4 regions of the Sporosarcina sp. P1 genome follow, and region 3 is predicted to be linked to each of the others. Evidence: riboswitches for the same ligand, from Rfam matches in the RefSeq annotation. Region 3 holds a riboswitch; each other region holds the start of a gene.
What was found. A riboswitch is a leader RNA that binds a small molecule or an ion and turns the genes downstream of it on or off. The one in region 3 is predicted to bind thiamine pyrophosphate.
Positions count from the first base shown of each region.

Region 1: linked by a shared signal. The riboswitch ahead of CSV73_RS08390 (ECF transporter S component) and the one ahead of tenA (thiaminase II) in region 3 are both predicted to bind thiamine pyrophosphate.
Region 2: linked by a shared signal. The riboswitch ahead of CSV73_RS12090 (thiamine phosphate synthase) and the one ahead of tenA (thiaminase II) in region 3 are both predicted to bind thiamine pyrophosphate.
Region 4: linked by a shared signal. The riboswitch ahead of CSV73_RS09280 (ABC transporter ATP-binding protein) and the one ahead of tenA (thiaminase II) in region 3 are both predicted to bind thiamine pyrophosphate.

Region 1 is NZ_PDYS01000006.1:89,961-94,178, forward strand. Features, by position in the region: gene CSV73_RS08380 (multicopper oxidase family protein) at 1-401, opposite strand, end outside; gene CSV73_RS08385 (exonuclease domain-containing protein) at 807-1,379, opposite strand; TPP riboswitch at 1,567-1,678, shown strand; gene CSV73_RS08390 (ECF transporter S component) at 1,761-2,330, shown strand; gene CSV73_RS08395 (ABC transporter ATP-binding protein) at 2,352-3,818, shown strand; gene CSV73_RS08400 (energy-coupling factor transporter transmembrane component T family protein) at 3,796-4,218, shown strand, end outside.
Region 2 is NZ_PDYS01000012.1:61,862-66,079, reverse strand. Features, by position in the region: gene CSV73_RS12100 (superoxide dismutase family protein) at 96-704, opposite strand; gene CSV73_RS12095 (phosphoribosylaminoimidazolesuccinocarboxamide synthase) at 1,147-1,827, opposite strand; TPP riboswitch at 2,088-2,196, shown strand; gene CSV73_RS12090 (thiamine phosphate synthase) at 2,267-2,866, shown strand; gene thiS (sulfur carrier protein ThiS) at 2,850-3,056, shown strand; gene CSV73_RS12080 (thiazole synthase) at 3,053-3,826, shown strand; gene CSV73_RS12075 (ThiF family adenylyltransferase) at 3,823-4,218, shown strand, end outside.
Region 3 is NZ_PDYS01000002.1:302,981-307,198, forward strand. Features, by position in the region: gene ureG (urease accessory protein UreG) at 1-28, shown strand, start outside; gene CSV73_RS04405 (urease accessory protein UreD) at 21-845, shown strand; gene CSV73_RS04415 (YheE family protein) at 1,506-1,943, shown strand; TPP riboswitch at 2,110-2,212, shown strand; gene tenA (thiaminase II) at 2,304-2,999, shown strand; gene CSV73_RS04425 (DUF3889 domain-containing protein) at 3,069-3,431, shown strand; gene CSV73_RS04430 (nitric oxide synthase oxygenase) at 3,475-4,218, opposite strand, start outside.
Region 4 is NZ_PDYS01000007.1:135,433-139,650, forward strand. Features, by position in the region: gene CSV73_RS09270 (ABC transporter substrate-binding protein) at 1-735, opposite strand, end outside; gene CSV73_RS09275 (ABC transporter permease) at 732-1,484, opposite strand; gene CSV73_RS09280 (ABC transporter ATP-binding protein) at 1,481-2,248, opposite strand; TPP riboswitch at 2,336-2,433, opposite strand; cobalamin riboswitch at 2,574-2,761, shown strand; gene CSV73_RS09285 (DUF4430 domain-containing protein) at 2,884-4,218, shown strand, end outside.

The DNA.
Region 1 (4,218 bases), on a different contig from region 3:
ATTGTTTTAATTTTAACGGTTTCACCTTTTTTAAATTGAAGAACCGGACCTAATAGATCACCGTTATATCCTAAAGTTTCTGTAGTCACACCTTCAAATATATTCACCTTACCTTTTTGCGCCTTAACAATATACTCAGTCCCCTCTGTCGTTTCACTAGTTAATAACGGTGGAATATATAATTCATTTTCACCTGTCGAGTCTTCTAAACGCACTACGTCATCATGGCTCATATGCCCGTTACCCATTGCAGAGTCACCCATCATGTGATGATTTCCTTCGTTGCTATTTTGATTCATCATGTGTTGATTGTTCTGTTCATTCGATTGTGCATCGTCACTACATCCACTGATCAGTATCGCACTCAGCAAAAATATACCCATTTGAATTTTTTTACTCATTTTCATATCCCCTTTGTCTAATTATTTCAAAAGTAGTATAGCAAAAATATATGAAAAAACTTTGCACATGAAAAGCTTTTAAGCGGCATCGCCCATATTCATTCATAGTTTTCAGTAGACCTATATTTCTCTTCGCTGATTCTTCTCTTTCGTTTTCATTTGTCTCCCATCTCTTCTATAGTCTTCAATAAACTTCCTAGCCATCTATATTTTAAGTATAGAAAAAGATTATGAAAAAGATGTGCAGATTGGTTTATACATAAGAATTCAGCATACTTCCATGACGTCTTTGTGTCATCATTCTATACTTTGATTTTGTTATAAGACTCACTTTCCCATGATTTAAACCTTAAACCATACAAAAAAGATGCCCGGTGAAGTATTCCCGGACATCATTCGCTACTATTAAAATCTTGATTTGGCTGGTTTCTTCATCGGTGCTTTATTCATCAAATAGGAGATGAATGTATCATCCGTCAGATTCGGATTGGACGAGTTCAGTAAGAGTGCTAGGTTTTTTGCATCGTCAAGTGCTCTGTGGGCATTATGCACTTGAATTCGGTGCGCTCTCAGCAATTGTTGCAGTTTACCGTTTTCAAAGCCGTAATTTTTCCATTTGATTTGTCTGACGGAGCAATACCAGTCCATATCGAGCGTTTCAGGTAATAGCCGGCTGACGAACCCCCTATCAAATGATGCGTTATGTGCTACTATACCGTCTGCTTGATCAAGTATTTTTAGAATTCTATCCATATCAAGCGACTTCCCTCTTACCATCTGATCGGTAATGCCCGTGAGATTCGTAATCGTCGGAGAAATGGAATAGAACGGTTCTTGAAACTCGCAATACTCATCAGCGACCCGAACAATACGGTTATTTTCATACTCTCCCAGCATAACGCCTAACTCGATCACTTCACTCGCCTCGGCACTCATACCTGTCGTCTCCACGTCAATAAACGCTATATGTTTTGTCATGTGAAAACTCCTTTTACACTCTATTTCCATTATATCGAGAATTTAATTATGAACATTTCTATCCTATTAGTATATCAGGATTTCAGTACAATATGTTCAATTTAAACTGCAAGCATTTTATTGAACATGTAGTCATTTCATAAGTTGCCACACAATTCAACGTGCTGTATACTAGGATTGCTTACATGATTGTCCGTCCGGGTGCTTGAGAGAATCAGGCTGAGATAGCAGATGAATCCACTGCTGACCGTTAATCTGATCTGGGTAATGCCAGCGTAGAGAGCGTGATCGATGGAATTATACAGGAATCTCTTTCCTTCCTCGGCCGTCTGCTCTTCAGACGGCTTTTTTGTATGAAAAAATAACAAGGAGTGGAAGAGTTTGAAAAAGTTAAAGTTCACCGATTTATTGATTACCATCATGATTGGCGTTGTGTTTGGCGTGCTGATGAAGTTTTGGGATGATTTATACACTGTCGTCAAACCGATCATGCCTGTCGCGCGTCAACTGCTTTACGGTATGTGGTTCATGGTCGGGCCGTTCGCCTTTTTATTATTACGAAAACCAGGTACTGCACTCATCGCAAGTATTGCAGGGGCTTCCTTATCTGCGTTTGCTGGTCATGGTATTGAAGTATTGATGTATGGACTCGCACAGGGTCTTGCTGCGGAATTATTGTTCGCTGCATTCCGTTATAAACGCTATTCTATTTTAATTGCTGGATTAGCAGGAATCGCGTCATGTCTTGCAAGTTTCGGACTTGATTTGGTTTATGGTTACGCAGCACTCGAAACATGGGCACTCATTGTAAAATACGGATTACGTGCAATCAGCGCATTCATCTTCACGGGTATTTTTGCTGTGCTCATTGTAAGAGCGCTAGAAGCAACAGGTGTGACGTCGCTCATTCGACCTGTTGATAAAAAAGAATATACGATGCTTGATCAGTAAAAGCGGAGGTATGATCCAACTATGAATAACATCAGCGTTACAGATTTACGACTGAAGTTTCCAGGAGAAGATGCTTTGGTCTTTAAAGACTTCTCCTTCTCTGTTCAGTCTGGCGAAAAAGTTCTCATGCTTGGTCCTAGTGGTTGTGGGAAATCCACTTTACTCCAAGTACTGAGCGGCATTATACCAAGCTCCATCGAACTGCCAATGAAAGCAACAGACATTCTGTTACCTGACTCATGGGGGTTCGTTTTCCAAGACCCAGACACACAATTCTGTATGACCTATGTAGATGAAGAACTTGCATTCGTTTTAGAGAATCTTCAAGTTCCGCGTGAAGAAATGGCACTTCTTATTGAAGAAGTGTTAAAGCGTGTGGACTTGCATTTGAAAGATGTCCACACGCCCATCAATGAAATGTCTCAAGGTATGAAACAACGGTTAGCATTGGCTTCTGTTTTATTATTAGAACCTGACGTGCTATTTCTGGATGAACCCTCTGCATTATTGGATCCGGACGGCACGCAACAGATTTGGTCTTCTATTAAAGAGGCAACCGCTGATAAAACTGTGATCATTGTGGAGCATAAAATCAATTTGATTGCTGACTGGGTAGATCGTGTTGTGTTGTTTAATGATCATGGCGTCATAATCGCAGATGGTTCACCAGCATATATTTTTGCAAACTTTCAAGAACAACTGAAACGATATGGTATTTGGTACCCAGGGGTATGGGAAGAATATAAAACATCTGATGCGTTTCAATTAATGATGATAAATCGTCAAGCCGTTTCATCACAAAAGAAAATTCAAATCCAGGACTTTCACGGCCATCGTGGTCAAATGGAGAAGATTTCTGCCAAACATGCGACTGTACAGGCCGGTGACTGGATTACAATTGTTGGCGAAAATGGTTCTGGTAAAAGTACATTACTTTTATCTCTCATGCAATTACTTCGGACTAGCGGTATCTATGAAGTGAACGGTGTACCCATTACGTGGAAAAAGAAGAAACGGCAACTCCCGCAAGGTCTGTCGCTCGTCTTTCAAAATCCCGAACTACAATTTGTGACGAACTCGATTACGGAAGAGTTAACCGTATCTTTACACGGCATGCCAAAAGATGATGCAGACGTATATGCGAAAGAATTGATGTGCTTATTTAACTTACCTGATTCTGTTTCGCGCCATCCTTACCAGCTATCTACGGGTCAAAAGCGTCGTTTGAGTGTCGCAACTGCTCTTACTCCTAGTACAGACATTTTGTTACTGGATGAGCCTACTTTCGGGCAGGATGCACGAAACACCTTCGCCATTCTTGAGAAGCTGGAACAATTGCGCACTGAAGGCATGACAATTTTGATGGTTACGCATGATACAGAAATAGTAGAAAACTTCGCTACTGCTGTTTGGACTGTAGTTGATGGTGTTGTGCATACGGCTAATGGAGTAGGAGGTGCGAAGAGTGTTCAATTGGTTCACACCTAAACGCGAAACCTGGTTATTCCGAGTCAATCCTGCGTTAAAATTTATCGTATTTTTTGCGTTCTTGATTATTACGCTCGTAAATCAAAGTTTATCTTTTGCTATCTCACAAGCTATTTTATATGGAATATTATTTTATGTATTTAGCGGTTATTCGCTGAAGAAACTTTCATTGCTTTCCATTCCGTTAGCTATTTCATTCCTATCCACTGGGTTGACCATGTTGTTGTTCGGTAAGGGTGAAGCGGTGATTTGGCAATGGGGGCTATTCAAGATTTCTGAAGAGAGTATTCAACACGCGCTTTTGCTCGGAAGTAAGTCACTTTCATTCGGCTTCGTTGGCTTTACGTTTATCTTAACTATCCAACCTGTACTATTCTTTTATGCTATGATGCAACAGTTT
Region 2 (4,218 bases), on a different contig from region 3:
TAAATACAGATTATCCAGTTCTTATATATTTCGATTAAGACTTCGTCCACGCGAAAAAAGGATGCCCCACACCTCGGGACATCCTGCCTTACCTATTACTTCATATTCTCAGATGTAATCTCTGCACAAGCAAATGGTGTTCCTGAATTGCCTGCTGGATCGGTAATGTTATCATCTGCGCCTTCATGGATAATCAATGCACTTCCATCTTCATCCATTAACGAATTTTCTTTTCCAGACTCAAGCGTAACTGCATCTGTCGTCACAGTAACTTTTGCGTTACCTTCTTCATCCGCCACAAGATTCTCCAAATCTCCTGCGTGGTGTCCTTCTGGATTCTCTAATCCATGCTTTTTATCTGTTGGGTTGAAATGACCGCCAGCAGACTCTTTAAAGTCCGGTGCAGTACAGACGCCGGTTTCATGGAAGTGCATACCGTGTTCTCCTGGCTCAAGGCCGGATACATCGATATCCATTGCTACTCCAGATGGCCCTTGCGTTAGCGTTACAGAACCAATTTCTTCTCCATCCACATTTATAACCGGCGCCATCACTTCAGGCTCCACTGTCTCCTCTTCTACAACTGGATCACCCGTGCCGTTCACCGGTTCTTTTTCCTTTTCATTTCCTTCATCCGTAGCGCCCCCGCAAGCTGCCATCAATAACGCTGAGCTCAATGCAATACTTGATAATTTCCACATCATTAAATTCCTCCTTGTATAAGTTATGTAATTCATTGTTCATTACTGATTGGATAATGAACTCATAGTGTGTAGTGTACCCCATTTCTCAAAATTCTAACATGTATCTATCATTTTAAGAGCGGATCGCGGACTGGATAGAGCGGTTACCTCGTGACATTGAGCGTTTACCGCTGGACTTTGAGCGCTTTACGCCCGACATAGAGCGTTTACACAGACACATTGAGCGCTTAACGACAAACATAGAGCGCAACCGCTTCCCCCTTCCAACAAATAAATGAAAGCCGCAGACAGATTAAAGTTTCGCTGATAGAAAAGGCCCTTTCATTAGCTAGAATTCACTACCGCACACTGGTGAAAAAGCAAACTATGTATCGCCACACACACTGGTTGCCAGTATAGGAAACATAAAAAACCGGAAACATTTTTCGTTTCCGGTCAAGTTTTATGAGAATAATATCTTTTCTAATTCCATTGGTTCAATATATGTATCGCCTCGATAAACGCGCATATTGCCTCCTGAAATTTCATCGATCAACATGATGTTGCGCTCAGGATCGCGACCGAATTCCAATTTGATATCATATAGTTCTAAACCTTTTTCCGCCATCTCTTTTCGCACTACTTCAGAAATTTGCTTTGTTAATTCTTTAAGTGTCGCATATTCTTCATGCGTTAAAATGTGAAGTTGCGCCAAAGCATCTTCCGAAATAGGTGGATCTTGACGTTCATCGTCTTTCAGCGTCACTTCCACGTAAGCATCCAGTACTTGTCCTTCTTCAGCGTATGCACCGAATCTGCGCAAGAAACTTCCGACCGCACGGTATCGACAAATCACTTCTAATCCTTTACCAAAGACCGTAGCAGGCTTCACCGTCATCGTCACTTCATCCAGATCGGCATCGATGTAATGTGTCGGTACGTTTTGCTCCTCCAATTTCTCGAAAAAGTATTTCGTCATGCGAAGTCCAGACTTCCCGGCACCTTCAATCGTCAGGCCTACTGTGTTGGCACCTGGATCAAATACACCATCTTCCCCTGTTACATCATCCTTGAATTTCAATAGCACGTGGCCATCTTCCAAGCGGTAGACGTCTTTCGTTTTACCAGAATAGGTTAATTTCATCCGTACGATTCTCCTCTATTCATAAATGTGTACTACCTATTCAGTATAAAGCACTTTGACGAGAAGAAAAAGTATTGTTTGACAAAAGTTGATGGACGTCCAGGTCGTTTTCACAAAATAATCTTATACGTAGGATAATTAATACAAGTGAATTGAGGCAAATGAATAAAATAGTTTGGCGCAATCATCTTCTAGTTTTTATGAAGAAACTCTTTTCATTCTCACACACACATGATACGCTAGTTCTGAAAATGAAATATTTTGACCATTAGGGGAATCCTTTACAAGGACTGAGAAAAGAGTGTGGCTCTGAAACCCTTATTACCTGAACAGGTTAGCACCTGCGGAGGGAAGTGGCGAGTCGTTCCGTATGTATTTCTGTCGACACATCCACCACTTTCCGATTCGGGAAGTGGTTTTTTCTATTGGAGGGGCATGAATGAAATTACTTGGCGTGACCGATGACCGTCTTTCGCTTGATGAACTAACACTTCACTTGCAACAGACAATACCGTTTCTGGATGCTATGATCTTGCGTGAAAAGTCCAAGACAGATGAACAACTGATAGATGTGATTTCACGTCTTGCGAATTGTGGATTCCCACTTGAAAAGCTCATTATACATGCCAGACCTTACGTAGCCAGCAAGCTAAACCTTTCGAACGTACAGTTGCCGGGCTATGGCATGAGTGTACGGAATGCACGTCGGAAGTTTCCCGAGCTAACATTCGGCTGCTCGATTCATTCAATAGAAGAAGCAAAAAAAGCTACGACAGAAGGAGCAGATTGGCTCTTATACGGGCATGTTTTCGAAACAAAATCAAAACCTGGCCTACCAGCACGCGGTACCGACGAATTGTTTTCTATTGCGAAGTGGAGTTCGATTCCCGTATATGCAATCGGCGGAATTCAGCCACATCATTTGCCTGATTTGCAGCGAAACAACGTAGCAGGCGCGGCTGTATTATCCCCTATGCGGTCACTAAACGTTTTACAGAGTTATAGAAAAGGAGAGGCGTTTAATGGAGAAAATGATTGACCTGAACGGAAAGTCGTATTCAGTCGTTCCGGAAGTAAGGACGATTCAGCAGTTACTTGAGCATTTAGGACTTGGTGATCGTATTTTGATTGTGGAGAAAAACAAAGAAATTTTGCAAAAAGAGTACTACGATGCACCGATTATGGATCGAGACCAAATTGAAATCATACATTTTGTAGGAGGCGGATGAAGATGTTAAAAATTGCAGATAAAGAATTCTCTTCACGTTTATTATTAGGTACAGGGAAATACCCTTCATTTGATATACAAAAGCAGGCAGTCGCAGAATCGGAAGCAGACATCCTCACATTCGCGGTACGGCGCATGGATATTTTTGAAGCATCGCAGCCTAATTTTCTAGAGCAATTGGATTTAACTCGCTATACATTGCTTCCAAATACTGCAGGTGCAAGCACAGCAGAAGAAGCCGTACATATCGCGCGTCTCGCAAAAGCATCCGGACTTTGTGACATGGTAAAGGTTGAAATCATTGGGTGCAGCCGTTCATTGCTTCCAGACCCTGTAGAAACATTACGTGCTTCTGAAATGCTATTAGAGGAAGGCTTTATTGTATTGCCTTATACGTCAGACGATGTAGTACTCGCAAAAAGACTATGCGAATTAGGCGTTCATGCCATCATGCCGGGCGCTGCGCCAATCGGTTCAGGCAGAGGCATTCTGAACCCGCTGAATCTGTCATTCATCATTGAGCAGTCCAATGTCCCCGTGATCATCGATGCAGGCGTTGGCTCACCAAAAGACGCAGCATTCGCGATGGAGCTCGGAGCAGACGGTGTCTTGTTAAATACAGCAGTGTCAGAAGCGGCAAATCCTGTCATGATGGCAGCCGCAATGAAGATGGCGATTGAAGCGGGACGTCTCGGTTATAAGGCAGGACGTATGCCAGTACGTGACTATGGTGTAGCTAGCAGTCCCACTGAAGGACTTGTGACAAATTGATTGGTAAATATTCTCGGCAAGAGCTGTTTGCACCGATCGGACTGGTTGGGCAACAGCGTATTCGTGAAGCAAAAGTTTTCGTCTTAGGAGCGGGTGCACTCGGTTCTTCTGGAGCGGAGATGCTAGTCCGGGCAGGTGTCGGTGAACTGACGATTGTCGATCGCGATATTTTGGAATGGACCAATCTCCATAGACAGCAATTATATACGGAACAAGATGTCATCGATCAATTGCCAAAAGCAATTGCTGCGGAAAGCCGATTGCGCGCTATCAACAGCGATGTGAAAGTGCGTGGGATTGTAGCGGATGTGACGCCAGAAAACATCCTCGAATTATTCGAAGGCCATCAATTCATTCTCGACGGCACAGATAATATCGAAACTCGATTACTG
Region 3 (4,218 bases):
GTTAAAAGGACTAGGACAAGATGTCTGAATGGACAGGTGTTCTTGACCTCGTCATGGAAAATCGGCTAGGCCGCTCCGTGGCGAAAAGTGTCTACTTTCAAGGCGCATTTAAAGTAATGCGTCCCGTCTATTTCAATAAGAATAGTTATCCATGCTATTACTTATTGAATCCTGGCGGTGGTTATTTAGATGGTGATCGGTATCAAATGAAAGTCACACTGGGTGAACAGGCAATGCTAACGTTGACGACTCAGTCAGCGACGAAAGTATATAAAACGCCGACCAAGCAAGTATACCAAGAGACCGTCTTTCATCTGAAAAAAGACAGTTATTTAGAGTACTTACCCGATGCACTGATTGCATACGAAGATGCCAGTTGTTATCAGAAAAATAGTGTGTATATGGAAAAGGGAGCAACTTTTCTGTATTCTGATATATTGACTCCAGGTTGGTCACCGGAAGGAAGAAAATTCAGCTACGACATGCTCCGTTTGAAAACGGAGATTTATATGGAAGGTCAACTTGTTGTCTTTGATCATATTAAACTTCATCCAGCATCCCAAGACATGAATGAGTTAGGATTTATGGAAGGATATACACATTTAGGTTCGTTAATTGTCGTTGGAGAAAAAACGAGTGATGCGCTATTGGATCGATTATATGAAACGATTCAACATGAGACTGGAGAATTTGCATTTGGATTATCCAAGCTTACTGTTCCGGGCTTCACTATTCGCATATTGGCAAACTATACACAAGTTATAGAACGGATTATTTCAGTCTGCCACCACGTGATTAGCGATGAATGGAATCAACCGAAACCAAGTTTTTTAAGGAAGTACTAAAGACAGCCCGACAATTCAAAAGAGTTGTCGGGCTTTTTCTAAGAATTTTGTTAGTACTATACAAATTACTATGTATGAATAGTATTGAAGAAGATTTTATAATTCAATATGATTTGAAGTTCGCAGATTGGAGTGTGTTCGAACAACTAAGGTACCAGACAAGCGAAATAGGTAGAGTGTCATTTCCGATGATTGAAACACAGAAATTAGGGTATTATTATACATACGAGCTGCGGCATTTTATGGGCTTTGGCCTCTCCGTCAAACTAAGCAAATTATAGGAGTTTTTGGGTGTATTGGCTCCAACACTCGAGTGGATTAACAGAGGCTACAATAGATCGTTATACAAATGTATATTTGGCATTCTTTGCAAGGAACAAAGGAGTAATTGAGTAGACGACATGTAAGATGACTGTGATCACCAATTTTTTAACCGTATTTCCGAATTCCATAAAATATGTCAGAACATGAATTGATTTGACAACAAACTATTGCTGAGATATATTTGAATTTAAATTTCAGTATGATAAGGAATTTATAAGTAGCAAAAATAATGGGAAATTAAACTATGGGCTAGGTTGCTTGAATTAGTATTGTTGATGAAGTAAGATGAGCTATTTAATAAAAAAAGAATGGATACTATTTTTGGAGGTGTTTCCTGTGGTAGATGACTTTGAAGTGGAAAAAGTTTTTGAAGACAGGCAGTACGAGCGAATTCAGTTTAAGCTCATCATAGAAGGTCGCAATTACAAAGCAGACTATCATGATGGTAAAATCCAATGGCTTAATCCACACCCTAAGCAAGACGTTGGTGAAGAAGAAGTAAATGCCATAGAGGATAAAGTTTTGGAACTGTTATCCGAGCAAGGGATTAGAAATGAAGCGGATGATATTGAGATCGAACGTTCGATTAGCAATAATCAAACTCGGCCACTTCAGTTATTTAAATTGAAGATTCAAGGCGAAGAATTTAAAGGCACATTTATTAATGGCGAAGTTGAGTGGTTTCATCCTAAACCACGACGTAAACTAAAAGAAGAGCGCGTGAAAAAAATAGAAGAAGATGTTCAGAAGAAGCTAAACGAACATTTAGAATAACGAATGGACACTACATGAAATCTGCCGAAATAGATGTAGTCGATTGGAAAAGATCTATTTAAGATCTGTTGCCAATGGAAGTGTTGTATGTAGTGCAACAAGTACTCTCAATTCGTTTGACCTTTCCGACAAGATATGACTACAATGGATACACAAATGAAATAGTTGTTACCGCTAGGGGTGCTCTGTTGAGCTGAGAGAAGCATATTGCTTTAACCCTTTAACTTGATCCGGTTCATACCGGCGTAAGGAAGTGGTGCAGATGTTACGTAGCTTAGTTAAGTGCTTTGTGACGTCTCTCCGCCACTTCTGGTCAAGAAGTGGTTTTTTCATTTATTAAGAAAAAAGGGGAGAGTATACATGAAGTTCACTGAGCGTTTATTAGAGAAAACATTACCGATTTGGAGACAGAATCATAGTCATCCGTTTGTCCAAGAAATTGGAAATGGGACGTTGGATCCGGATAATTTTCGATTTTATATGGTGCAAGACTATTTATACTTAATTGATTATGCGAAAGTGTTTGCTGTAGGCACTATGAAAGCGACCGATGTAGAGATGATGGGGAAATTCGCTGCGTTGCTTAACGGCACATTAAACACAGAAATGGAGCTTCATCGTAAATATGCGGCGCGCTTTGGCATTACCGAAGAAGAGCTCGAGAATGCCAAGCCGTCTCCAATTGTCCTAGCGTATACGCACTATATGCTACATGTTAGTCAAAACGGTTCTTTAGCAGAAGTAGTCGCTGCATTATTGCCTTGTGCGTGGAGTTACTGGGAGATAGGCAAAGAGCTTGCTGCGTTACCAGGAGCGTTGGATCATCCATTGTATGGTGACTGGATTCGCATGTATTCATCGGAGGACTTTGGTGAGTTGGCTACTTGGTGCTTAGAATTAATGGATGAAACTGCAGAAGGTAAACCTGAATCGGAACTAGCGAGGCTAGAAGAGATTTTCCTTAATACGACTCGTTATGAGTATATGTTCTGGGACATGGCGTATACGAAACAGATGTGGCCTGGTGTGCAGGAAGAACAGATGATTACAAAGTAATACACAATAAACGTCCGACTAACATAGTTGGATGTTTTTTATTTAGAATCGAATGGGTAGAAACAGCGCATGCTATTTCCAAAGGAGGTGTGCGCCATCTTAGCGAAAGTAGGTTTGGCACTTGGAGTATTATGGACAAGTGGGTGGGGTACTAGTGATGCGCCAGCTGCTGCACATAGTAAAGTTGAAGTACCGGCATACGCCAAATGGTCAAGGCTTGCGATCAAGCAAACGATGCTTAAATATCCTCATGCAGATATCAAGGATTACTTGCATATCGCAACCGACTCAAAAAAAGTTACAAACCTGGAAAAATTTCAACTTTGGCTAAAAGAGGAAGAACGGGAATTCGGTGTGATAGTGACTGTCACCTATTCAACTGAAACAGGTAAATTTATTCGCATTGATTTTCAAGAAATACCTGTTCACTAAAAAAACGCCCCTATACCATATAACATGGCACAGGGGCGTTGGTTTATTCGGGATCTTTCTGATAAAAGAAATTGGGTGTCATAATGTCATTGGCAAACCGCTTGTGATAAACATGCGTGGCAGCAGGTGACAGTGGTGGGATGAGCCATACCCAGTTACCTGTCACTCTTCTTCCAACACTCCGCTCTTTCTTTTCGAACGATTTGAATTGCTTCGCTGCGGTATGATGATCAACAAGTGTGACACCTTCCTTCTCGTAGGAATGTAGAACAGCTATATTCAACTCCACAAGTGCTTTGTCTATCCAAAGAGAACGATTGGATTTTGTGTTTAGCCCCATCAGTTTGGCGACAGACGGCAAAAGATTATAACGATCCGCATCTGCAAGATTACGTGCTCCAATTTCTGTGCCCATATACCAGCCGTTAAATGGTGCCATAGGATATTCAATTCCACCGATATCAAGACGCATATTGGAAATGATCGGAACGGCATACCATTTTGTATTTAACTCGGAAATTCCTTTAATTTCGGGATGACTGATAGGTACTTCCTTTACTGATGATTTCGGTAGTTCAAAGAGTCGTGGAGATTTCCCAAACTCTTGAATGACAAGTGGTAATACATCAAAAGGTGTTTTGTTCCCTCGCCATCCCAGACGTTCACACAACTTGGTCATCTCAATGGATGCAGAGTCGCCAATGATTGTAGCTCCATCCTCGTATCCAGCATAACGAACTAATTGATGATTCCAGATCCTCAGAGGGTCTTTGTCTTGTACCCGAGG
Region 4 (4,218 bases), on a different contig from region 3:
GAAAGCCTGGATGGCGTCTTGTTCTTTATTCCATGTATCATCACTCGTCAACAACACGATTTCACTATAATTCGGCACGCCATAGTCTACTGGATTAAAGTAGCGCGTTTTGAATCCTTTCGAGTCCATAACAGGCACTTCGTGGTTAATAAATGTTCCTGTCACGGCATCGACGCGTTTTGAAACGAGTGAAGATTCCAATTCAAATCCAACATCGATCATATTCACTTTGTCATAATCGCCACCGTCATTCGTTACCATCGTTTTAATCAGAGATTCGTTCAGTGGAATTCCAGGATAGCCAACTGTTTTGCCTTCAAGATCTTTAGGTGATTGAATCGAGCTTTCTTCCAACATGACTGTGTAATTAAGCGGCTCACGTACGATGGAGGCAATCGCTTTAACCGGAATATTTTCATTTGCTTGCGCTAAAATGACGTCCGGTTGGTAATACAATCCAAGTGTCACTTTACCTGCTGCGGTCAAGTTCATTGGGTCGGTCGGATTGGCAGGGAATTGAATGTCCACTTCCACGTTTTCTTCATTAAAAAATCCTTTTTCTTGCGCAACATATATATAGCTATGTACGGCATTCGGATACCAGTCGAGCATAATGCTGACTTTTTTCTTTTCATTGTTCGGTGTCTCTTCTTGATTGGCAGGGGTTGTATCATTTGTACATCCAGCTAGAAGTAGAAGAAGACACGTGATGCTAAGGAACAGACGTTTTTTCATTGATGATTCCTCCATTGTAAAAAGTATTTTTCTATTACGACAACGAGTAAAAAGAAGATAATGCCTACTGCCGAAAGCAAGACGATCGGTGCGAATACAGCAGCACTATCAAATTGCGTCATCATTCTTCTGCTGAAATATCCAAGTCCTGCCTGCGCGCCTAACCATTCTCCAATGGCCGCACCAATTACGCTAAGTGTGACCGCCACTTTGAGTCCAGAGAAGAAAGATGGCAAAGCGGAAGGTAGGTCTAGCTTATAGAAGATATCTTTGGCGGATGCGCCCATTGTCATCATTAACTCACGTAAGTTCTTATCTGACGAGCGTAAGCCGTCGAATACGCTGACGGTGATCGGGAAAAAAGTGATCAGGACGGTGACTGCGACTTTACTCCAAATGCTGTAGCCGAACCACAAGACAAAAATCGGTGCAAGCGCAATGACCGGAATCGTTTGCGACGCGATCAAAATAGGGTAAAAAGCTTGCTCAATTGGTTTCTTACTATACATCGCAATCGCTAGTGTGGATCCGATGATGATCGAAATCGATAAGCCGATCAAAATAGTTAAAGCAGTCGGAGGTAAGTGATGGATAAACAGCTCCGTTTTCAGCTCCCATAATCTGATCAGAATCGCTGAAGGGGACGGGAAGAGGAAGCTTTTGTCGTAAAGTCGTGCTGCGATTTCCCATATGCCAAGAAGGATTGCAACGAGAAGTATAGACCAACTATACGAAGTCATCTTCTTCATAGCCGCGCCTCCGAACGAAGCTCGTTAATCAGTTGCTCTTTCAGTTCCATCAGTTCCGGTCGTGCCAAGTCCCGCATAGTGCGTGGTCGGCTGAGAGGCACGAAGACTTCGCGAATCGCCTGTACCGGTTTTTCAGCAAGTACAAAGATGCGATCGGATAGGAATAAGGCTTCGTCAATATCATGTGTGATGAAGACAATCGTTTTATCGAGCTTTTGCCATTGATCGATTAGCCACTCTTGCATCGTCAGCCGCGTAATCGCATCTAGTGCGCTAAATGGCTCGTCCAATAATAAAATATTTGAGCCAGTCAGGATTGTGCGCAAAAAAGAAACACGTTGTCGCATCCCGCCTGATAAGTTTCCAGGATAGGCGTTTTCTTCTCCTGCCAGTCCGAAGTCAGCAAGTAACTGGATGATTTCATCGGAAGAAGGTTTACGTTTTTGAAGCTCTACAGGTAATTGAACATTTTCAAGAATCGTCCGCCACGGCATGAGTAAGTCTTGCTGCGGCATATAGCCAACCTTGCCTAACCGCTTCGTTGTCACTTCTCCGTCCAATAAAATCTGTCCACTGTCAGGGTTCTCTAGGCCAGTGATGAGTCGAAATAACGTGCTTTTGCCATAGCCGCTTGGTCCAATGATGCTAACGAATTCGCCTTCCTTCACGTGCCAGTCAACTTGATCGAAAATAACAGTTGGTTTCGAAGCTTTCGTTGCTTGATAATGAAAAGAGACATTAGTAAACTCTAAAACTTTATTCATCATATTCTTACCACTTCTCATTTCTTAAAAAAATTCACACAAAAAAACCACTTCTCTATGCGAAGCGGTTGCATAGTACGGATAAAATCCGTCATATGTCCACTTCCCTCCGCTAGCATTATCTAGAGCAGGTTCAAGGGTTAAGGCGAACGCCTCTCTCAGCAAAAGCACCCCTAGTGTTTATCCATCTCTTATCGTTACATAGTCTGAAAAGATAGTCAAGATAGCGTTTAGAGAAATCGGTATAGGATAGAAGCCTGTAAATAGATGAACCGTCAAATATTACGCTATTGCAATTGTTATGTCGACTCCTTATGATAAAGAGGAGTTTATAGCGTATTTTGGTGTCTTGCTAGTTTGCAAGACTTAAAAAGGAATCAGGTGAAAATCCTGAACGGTCCGGCCACTGTAATTGGAAAGTGACTTCAGACAACCACTGGTATTCGTACTGGGAAGGTTGAAGTTGCGTTGGTATCCAAAAGTCAGGAGACTTACCATAATACGATGCTTACAACCTTCCGGAAAAAGGTGTGTATGTGGTGTTGTATTAGGTATGTCTAAACACGCATCCATCCATCCTAGTCTCTTTCCGGAGGCGGGATTTTTTTATTGAAAAAAATAGGGGGTAGGAGTCGTTGAAGAAAGGTAGTCGAGTAAGCAAGACGTTTTCTGTGTTAGTAAGCTTGTGGTTGATGTTGTCGTTTGTAACTCCGACAGTACAAGCCGTGGATACAGGAGTAGAGAAAACAGAAGGAACAGTTGAAGAGCTGGCAAATGTAAACACTACTGCGAATCATACTCCGGCTATACCAGAAGTTATTCGTACGGTAGACGAGATGCTAGCGGATACGTTACGTTTTTATGAAGTAGAGAGATATAATAAGGATAATTTCAGATGGGGTATGCCGGGAATTAGTTGGACGGAACTGGTTGGATTGGGCGCATCTAGTTCGCAATTAATTGATGGTACAGCACGATTACCAGAGTGGATTACTAAAGATCCAGAATTAAATAGTGACGAGTCAGATACAGACCATATCCGTTATATCTTTGGTTTGCTGGCAGTAGGGAAGGATCCAACTACTGCGTGGGAAACGAATCGTAATCTGTATGCAGAGTTAGCGGCACAACAAAAAGCAGATGGATCAATTGGTCCTATAAATAAACACGCCTGGGCGATGCTCGCTTTAGATACAGGTATGAAGCGTGGGCAGGACGTAGGAACATGGAATGCTGAAGCGAAAGAAAAAGCGTTACAACATTTGTTAAAGCAAGAAAAGGAAAAGGGTGGATTTTCTCTTTCATTAAACGTACAAGACAAAGCTGATCCCGATATGACAGCGATGGTCTTATTGGCACTAGCAAATTATCAAGATGATAGTGCGGTGAATACAGCCATTGAACGAGCAAAACACGTCTTACGCGAACAACAACTGGATACAGCTGGCTGGGGCGCTTGGGGAGAAAACTCCAACAGTATTGCGACTGTCATTTCAGGACTGGTTGCTTCAGGAGAAGACGTTACATCTATCGAATGGCAAAAAGATGGGAAATCACCTGTAGATGCATTAAGCAAATTCCAAATGAAAAATGGAGCATTTGCATTCACTTTACCAGCCGATCAATGGGTCAATACGATAGCTGTCGAACAATCTTTAATTGCACTACAAGAAATTAAAACGGGTAAATCTGTCTGGCAACAATTTTCTGAAGAAGAAACTATAGAGCCACCAGTACATCCAACGAATATTACATTTTCCGTAGAAACACGAACAATGAATATGGGGGATATTATTAGCCCAAAACAGTTGGAAATTGAGTCGGGGGATACGGCGTTCACGGTACTACAACGTGAAGTAGAAAGTGGCTCAATACCATTCAAATTTACTGGTGTAGGTCCAACCCTATACGTGAAAAGCATTAATAATGTAGCGGAATTTGATGGCGGTCCGCTAAGTGGCTGGATGTAT